Regions from separate parts of the Micromonospora sp. NPDC047730 genome, predicted to be linked through region 1. Evidence: riboswitches for the same ligand, from Rfam matches in the RefSeq annotation. Region 1 holds a riboswitch; the other holds the start of a gene.
The links. Region 1 has a riboswitch for ZMP and ZTP ahead of ACGF5G_RS23660 (glycine hydroxymethyltransferase). Riboswitches for the same ligand answer to the same signal wherever they lie in the genome.
Positions count from the first base shown of each region.

Region 1 (3,384 bases):
GCTGATCGAGAGTGTCCTGCACCACGTCGAGGAGGAGGAGCAGGAGTGGTTCCCGAAGGTGCGCGAGGCGCTCGGCCGTAAGCAGCTCCAGGAGATCGGCGAGCGGATGATCGAGCTGCGCGCGGACGCGCCGCGCAAGCCGACCGACCCGAAGGCGATCAAGAAGTCGCTCGACGCCGTGACGGCCTGAGCCGACCGCCTCCGACGGGCCCCGGTGCGCCGGGGTCCGTCGTCACGCCGGGGCCGCGGGCAGGATCCGCCGCAGCGCCGGCGGTACGGCCCGGGACCGCCACTCCCTCGGGTAGCCCACCGACACCTCCTCGAACCGCACCCCGTCGTGCCAGGTGGTGCGGGGGATGTGCAGGTGGCCGTAGACCACCGCGGCGGCGTCGAAGCGCAGGTGCCAGTCGGCGGTGGCCTCGGTGCCGCACCACTGGGCGAAGATCGGATAGCGCAGGATCCGGGTCGGCTCGCGCAGCAGCGGCCAGTGGTTGACCAGCACGGTCGGCAGCCCCGGCTCCCGCGCGGCGAGCCGGCGGGCGGTCTCGGCGACCCGGGCGGCGGACCACGCCGACCGGCTCGGGTACGGGTCGGGGTGCAGCAGGAACTCGTCGGTGCAGACGATCCCCGTCCGGTACGCCTCGGCCAGCGCCGCCTCCGGGGTGTCGAACCCCTCCGGGCGCCAGCTGTGGTCGTAGAGCAGGAACAGCGGCGCCACCAGCACCGGCCCGCCCGACCCCCGCCACACCGGATACGGATCCTCGGGGGTCAGCACGCCGAGGCGCCGGCACAGGTCGACGAGGTGCTGGTAGCGGGCGACCCCGCGCAGCGCCACCGGGTCGGCCGGCGGGGTCCACAGCTCGTGGTTGCCCGGCGCCCAGACCACCCGCGCGAAGCGGTCGCCGAGCAGCCCGAGGGCCCACTCGACGTCGGCCACGGTGTCGCCGACGTCCCCGGCGACGATCAGCCAGTCGTCCGGCGACCCCGGGCGCAGCCCCTCCACCACCGCCCGGTTGCCCGGGTGCCCCACGTGCAGGTCGCTGATGGCGAGCAGGCTGCCGCCCCCGCCGTCCTCCCCCGCCATGACCGCGATCCTATGCGCCGCCGGTGACGACCGCGAACCGCGCGGGCCGCGCGCCGATCGATGCACCACACCGCGGGTGCGGCGGTCCCCAGGTGGGCCGGGGCGCGCCCGGCCGACCCGGTAGGATCGGCGGTGGGCCGTGACTGGCGCGTGGGGATGGAGAACCATCGGGAAGCGGTCCCGTCATGAGGACGCATGCCGAGCGCCTGGGCCTTCCGCACGTCACTGGAGGTCGCATGTCGCCGAACGCCGAATCCACCGCCTTCCGCAGCGCCCTCGAGGTGATCCGCGCCGTCGAGCCGCGGGTGGCCGACGCCATCGGCGCCGAGCTCGCCGACCAGCGCGAGTCGCTCAAGCTCATCGCCAGCGAGAACTACGCCTCCCCGGCCACCCTGCTGGCCATGGGCAACTGGTTCAGCGACAAGTACGCCGAGGGCACCGTCGGCCGCCGCTTCTACGCCGGCTGCCAGAACGTGGACACCGTCGAGGCGCTCGCCGCCGAGCACGCCCGGGAGCTGTTCGGCGCCGCCCACGCGTACGTGCAGCCGCACTCCGGCATCGACGCCAACCTGGTCGCGTTCTGGGCGATCCTGGCCGACCGGGTGGAGTCCCCGGCGCTGAAGAAGGCCCAGGTGCGGCAGGTCAACGACCTCACCGAGGCCGACTGGTTCGCGCTGCGCCGGGAGTTGGGCAACCAGCGGATGCTCGGCATGTCCCTGGACGCCGGCGGCCACCTCACCCACGGTTTCCGCCCGAACATCTCCGGCAAGATGTTCGACCAGCGCAGCTACGGCACCGACCCGGCCACCGGGCTGGTCGACTACGACAGGGTCGCCGAGGCGGCCCGCGAGTTCAAGCCGCTGATCCTGGTCGCCGGCTACTCGGCGTACCCCCGGAAGGTCAACTTCCGGATCATGCGGGAGATCGCCGACTCGGTCGGCGCCACCTTCATGGTCGACATGGCGCACTTCGCCGGCCTGGTCGCCGGCAAGGTCTTCACCGGCGACTTCGACCCGGTGCCGCACGCGCACATCGTCACCACCACCACGCACAAGTCGCTGCGCGGCCCGCGCGGCGGCATGGTGCTCTGCCAGCCCGAGCTGGCCGACCAGGTCGACCGGGGCTGCCCGATGGTGCTCGGCGGCCCGCTGCCGCACGTGATGGCCGCCAAGGCCGTCGCCCTGGCCGAGGCCCGCCGCCCCGACTTCGCCGACTACGCCCAGCGGATCGTCGCCAACGCGCAGGCCCTCGCCGAGGGGCTGCTGCGCCGGGGCGGCAAGCTGGTCACCGGCGGCACCGACAACCACCTGGTGCTCATCGACGTCACCGGCTACGGGCTGACCGGCCGGCAGGCCGAGCAGGCGCTGCTCGACTCGGGCATCGTCACCAACCGCAACTCGGTCCCGCAGGACCCGAACGGCGCCTGGTACACCTCCGGCATCCGCATCGGCACCCCGGCGCTGACCACCCGCGGGCTGGGCCCGGCACAGATGGACGAGACGGCGGAGCTGATCCACACCGTGCTCAGCCAGACCAAGCCGGGTGCGAACCCGGACGGCACCCCGTCGAAGGCCAAGTACGTCCTCGACCCGGCCGTCGCCGACCGGGTCGGCAAGCAGGCCAGCGACCTGCTCACGGGCTTCCCGCTCTACCCGGCCGTCGACCTCGGCTGACCCGGGCACCCGCCCCGACGCCCCCGCCCGGCCCCGCCGCGCGGGGGCGTCCCCGTCCCGCCCTCGTCCCCGGCCGGCGGGCGGTGCGGGTGGGAGCGTCAGGGGCGGTGGGCGCGGTGGCGGCGGGCGCGGAGGCGGTGCAGGACGTCGGTGCCGCCCCGGCCGAAGTGGTCGTGCAGCGCGCGGTAGTCCGCGTACAACTCGTCGTAGGCGGCCGCCCGGGCCGGGTCGGGGTGCCAGGTCTCGCGGCGGGCGGCGCCCATCGCCGCCGAGGCGGCCGGCACGTCCGGGTACGCCCCGGCGGCGACCGCCGCGTGGATCGCCGCGCCCAGCGCCGCCGGGTGCGCGGAGTCGACCACGTGCAGCGGCCGGCCGATGACGTCGGCGTAGATCCGCAGCAGCAGCCGGTTGCGGGTCAGCCCGCCGGCCACGGTCAGCTCGTCGACGGCCACGCCGGCGGCGGTGAACGCGTCGACCACCGTCCGGGCGCCGAACGCGGTGGCCTCCAGCAGCGCCCGCCAGATCTCCTCCGGCCGGGCGGCCAGGGTCAGCCCCACCAGCACCCCGCTCAGCTCGTGGTCCATGAGCACCGACCGGTTGCCGCTGTGCCAGTCCAGCGCCAGCAGC
Region 1 is NZ_JBIDCU010000011.1:67,877-71,260, forward strand. Features, by position in the region: gene ACGF5G_RS23650 (hemerythrin domain-containing protein) at 1-190, shown strand, start outside; gene ACGF5G_RS23655 (metallophosphoesterase family protein) at 233-1,084, opposite strand; ZMP/ZTP riboswitch at 1,214-1,303, shown strand; gene ACGF5G_RS23660 (glycine hydroxymethyltransferase) at 1,321-2,757, shown strand; gene araB (ribulokinase) at 2,856-3,384, opposite strand, start outside.

Region 2 (3,384 bases), on a different contig from region 1:
TTTCAGGTCTACGGCGAAGAGGACACCGCAAGCCAGCGCGCCGACGTCTCCGGGAAAGGCCGGTCGTAGGGCGCACCTGGACATGCGAGCGGGAGCCGGGGCGCTGCCCCGACCCTGTCAGCCGTAGATCTGATGGAAGTACATGTCCGCCACCCTAGCCGCGCGTCACACGTGCGGAGTGTCCGGGGCGGCGACCTCCAGATCGGCGATGCTGCCCGACATGATCGTCCGCACGTGCGCGGTGATGTGCTCCGCGGGCCAGTCCCACCAGGCCACCGCCAGCAGCCGGGCGACGTCCTGGTCGTTGTAACGGGTGCGGATGAGGCGGGCCGGGTTACCGCCGACGATGCCGTAATCGGGTACGTCGCTGGTGACCACGGCGCCCGCGCCGACGATCGCGCCGTGTCCGATCCGTACGCCGGGCATGACCGTCGCGCCGTAACCGAACCAGACATCGTTGCCGACGACGGTGTCCCCTCGGCTCGGCAACCCGGTGAGCAGGTCGAAGTGTTCTGACCACGAGCCGCCCACGGTAGGGAAGGGGAAGGTCGAGGGGCCGTCCATCCGGTGGTTGGCACCGTTCATGATGAACCGGACTCCCGTGCCCAGCGCGCAGAACTTGCCGATGATCAGCTTCTCCGGCCCGTAGTGGTAGAGCACGTTGCGCGTCTCGAACGCGGTCGCATCATCCGGGTCGTCGTAGTAGGAGTACTCCCCGACCTCGATCAGCGGGGACCTCACCAGCGGCCGGAGCAGCACCACCCGCGGCTGCTCAGGCATCGGATGGAGGACCGTCGGGTCGGCAGGCACAGGCACGGGAAGCGACTCCCATCGGTTACGGGTCCGTGTCCGCTCCATGATCGCGGCACCACGCCGTCCCAGGACATCATTTACGCCGCGGCGTCCCCGAAGAAGAACACTCCAACTCGGCGTGCACCGATGCCTCTCGATGCATACGGCGCGGCTCGGCGCATCCGCCAAAACTCGACCGGCACCCCCAACCCCGCCGGACGCACCACCGTCACCGGCCCCGACGCCGACGCCGACGCAACCACACACCCACCGCACCCACCGCCACGAACAGCACCACCGAACACCACAGCACCTTCAACACCCGGCAACCCTCCCACGGCCACGTAGTGTGCAAACGTGCGCCTGGCCACCTTCAACCTGCTGCACGGCCGGTCCCTCACCGACGGCCTCGTCGACCCCGACCGGCTCACCGCCGCCGTCACCGCCCTCGACGCCGACGTCCTCGCCCTTCAGGAAGTCGACCGCGACCAGAGCCGCAGCGGCAAACTCGACCTCACCGCCATCGCCGCCCGCGCCCTCGGCGCCGACGAACACCGCTTCGCCGCCGCCGTCGTCGGCACCCCCGGCGAACAGTTCCGCCCCCTGCGCCACGACGACGACGGACACGGCGAACCCTGCTACGGCGTCGGCCTCGTCACCCGCCACCGCGTCCGCAGCTGGCAGGTCACCCGCCTGCGCCCCGCCCCCGTACGCTCACCCGTCTACGTCCCCGGGCCCGGCGGCGGCCTCACCCTCCTGCACGACGAACCCCGCGTCGTCCTCGCCGCCGTCCTCGACACCCCACACGGCCACCTCACCGTCGCCGCCACCCACCTGTCCTTCGTCCCCGGCTGGAACGCCCACCAACTCCGCCAGACCGTCCGCGCCCTACGCACCCTGCCCGCGCCCCGCATCCTCCTCGGCGACCTGAACCTCCCCGCCGGCCCCGCCCGACTCCTCACCGGCTGGCGCCCCCTGGGCCGCCGCCCCACCTACCCCGCCGGGCAACCCCGCGTGCAACTCGACCACATCCTCGCCGACCGCCACGGCATCGACCGGCTCCCGCCCGTCACCGCCGTACACACCCCCCTGTCCGCCATCTCCGACCACCGCCCCCTCCTGGTCGACCTCGGCTGACCACCTGTGGCAAGCTGAACCCGACGCGACTGGCGGCCAGGGGATGGCAACAACCATCGGGGAGCTCCACGAGCAGAGGTCGACCGCCTGGGCCTCCGCTGGCAGAGGAGCACCATGCCCACCGCCCGACTCCTGCCCGGCGCCCCCGTCGCCGAGCGCATCCTCACCGACGTCGCCGCCGGCGTGACCGCCCTACGCGCCGCCGGCATCACCCCCAGCCTCGCCACCATCCTCGTCGGCGACGACGACGCCAGCGCCGGCTACATCCGCATCAAACAGCGCCAGGCCGCCGAACTCGGCTTCGACTCACCCCACATCCACCTGCCCGCCACCGTCACCCAGGCCGACCTGCACCGCGCCATCGCCGACTTCAACACCGCACCCGACGTCCACGGCCTGCTCATCCAACACCCCATCCCCAGCCACCTCGACTACGACCGGGCCCTGCAGACCATGGACCCCGACCTCGACGTCGACGGCATGCACCCGCTCAACATGGGACGACTCGCCCTCGGCCTGCCCGGCCCGCTGCCCTGCACCCCCGCCGGCATCGAAGCCCTGCTCGCCTTCCACGACATCCCCGTCGCCGGCCGCGACGTCGTCATCCTCGGCCGCGGCGCCACCCTCGGCCGCCCCCTCGCCCTGCTGCTCACCCAGAAACGCCCCACCGCCAACGCCGCCGTCACCGTCGTCCACACCGGCGTCCCCGACTGGGCCACCCACACCCGCCGCGCCGACATCCTCATCGCCGCCGCCGGCGTCCCCGGCATCATCCAGCCCGAACACGTCCGCCCCGGCGCCACCGTCATCGGCGGCGGCGTCCGCTACGAAGGACGCCGCCTGCTGCCCGACGTCGACGAGACCTGCGCCGACGTCGCCGGCGCCATCACCCCCCGCGTCGGGGGAGTAGGCCCCACCACCGTCGCGATGCTCTTCCGTAACGCCCTCGACGCCGCCCGCCGCGCCACCGGCCAGGCCTGATGCCGTCCGGCCCGGCGACGAACGCCCTCGACGCCGGCCACCTCTGACATCGTCCGGCCCGGCGACGAACGCCCTCGACGCCGGGCCGGACACGACGGACCCCGGGTGGACCGGCCGCCGTAACCCCGGCCACCCGACCACCTCGGGCCGCACCCGGCACCGGCAGCCCGGTTCCCGGATCAGAACGCCGGGGGAGCGAAACGCTCGTCCCGCTCCACGCGGGCCGCGAACACCAGCTCGATGACCCCGCCGAGACCGGCGACCGCCCGCACGTGCCGGACGGTCACGCCCCCTCCCGCGCCGACGGAAGGACGAACCCGGCGAGGACCGCCGCACCCACGCAGGCAAGGGCATTCACCCACACCGCGACCCCGACCCCCTGCAGCACCACACCCGACGCACCGGCGGCGACCGCCGTCACCACCGACGACATCACCGGCACACCAAGAGTGATCCCGACCTGCTGACTCATCG
Region 2 is NZ_JBIDCU010000004.1:50,526-53,909, forward strand. Features, by position in the region: gene ACGF5G_RS12185 (CatB-related O-acetyltransferase) at 166-816, opposite strand; gene ACGF5G_RS12190 (endonuclease/exonuclease/phosphatase family protein) at 1,150-1,929, shown strand; ZMP/ZTP riboswitch at 1,945-2,029, shown strand; gene ACGF5G_RS12195 (bifunctional 5,10-methylenetetrahydrofolate dehydrogenase/5,10-methenyltetrahydrofolate cyclohydrolase) at 2,044-2,910, shown strand; gene ACGF5G_RS12200 (MFS transporter) at 3,194-3,384, opposite strand, start outside.
Region 2: another riboswitch for ZMP and ZTP. It lies ahead of ACGF5G_RS12195 (bifunctional 5,10-methylenetetrahydrofolate dehydrogenase/5,10-methenyltetrahydrofolate cyclohydrolase); the one in region 1 lies ahead of ACGF5G_RS23660 (glycine hydroxymethyltransferase).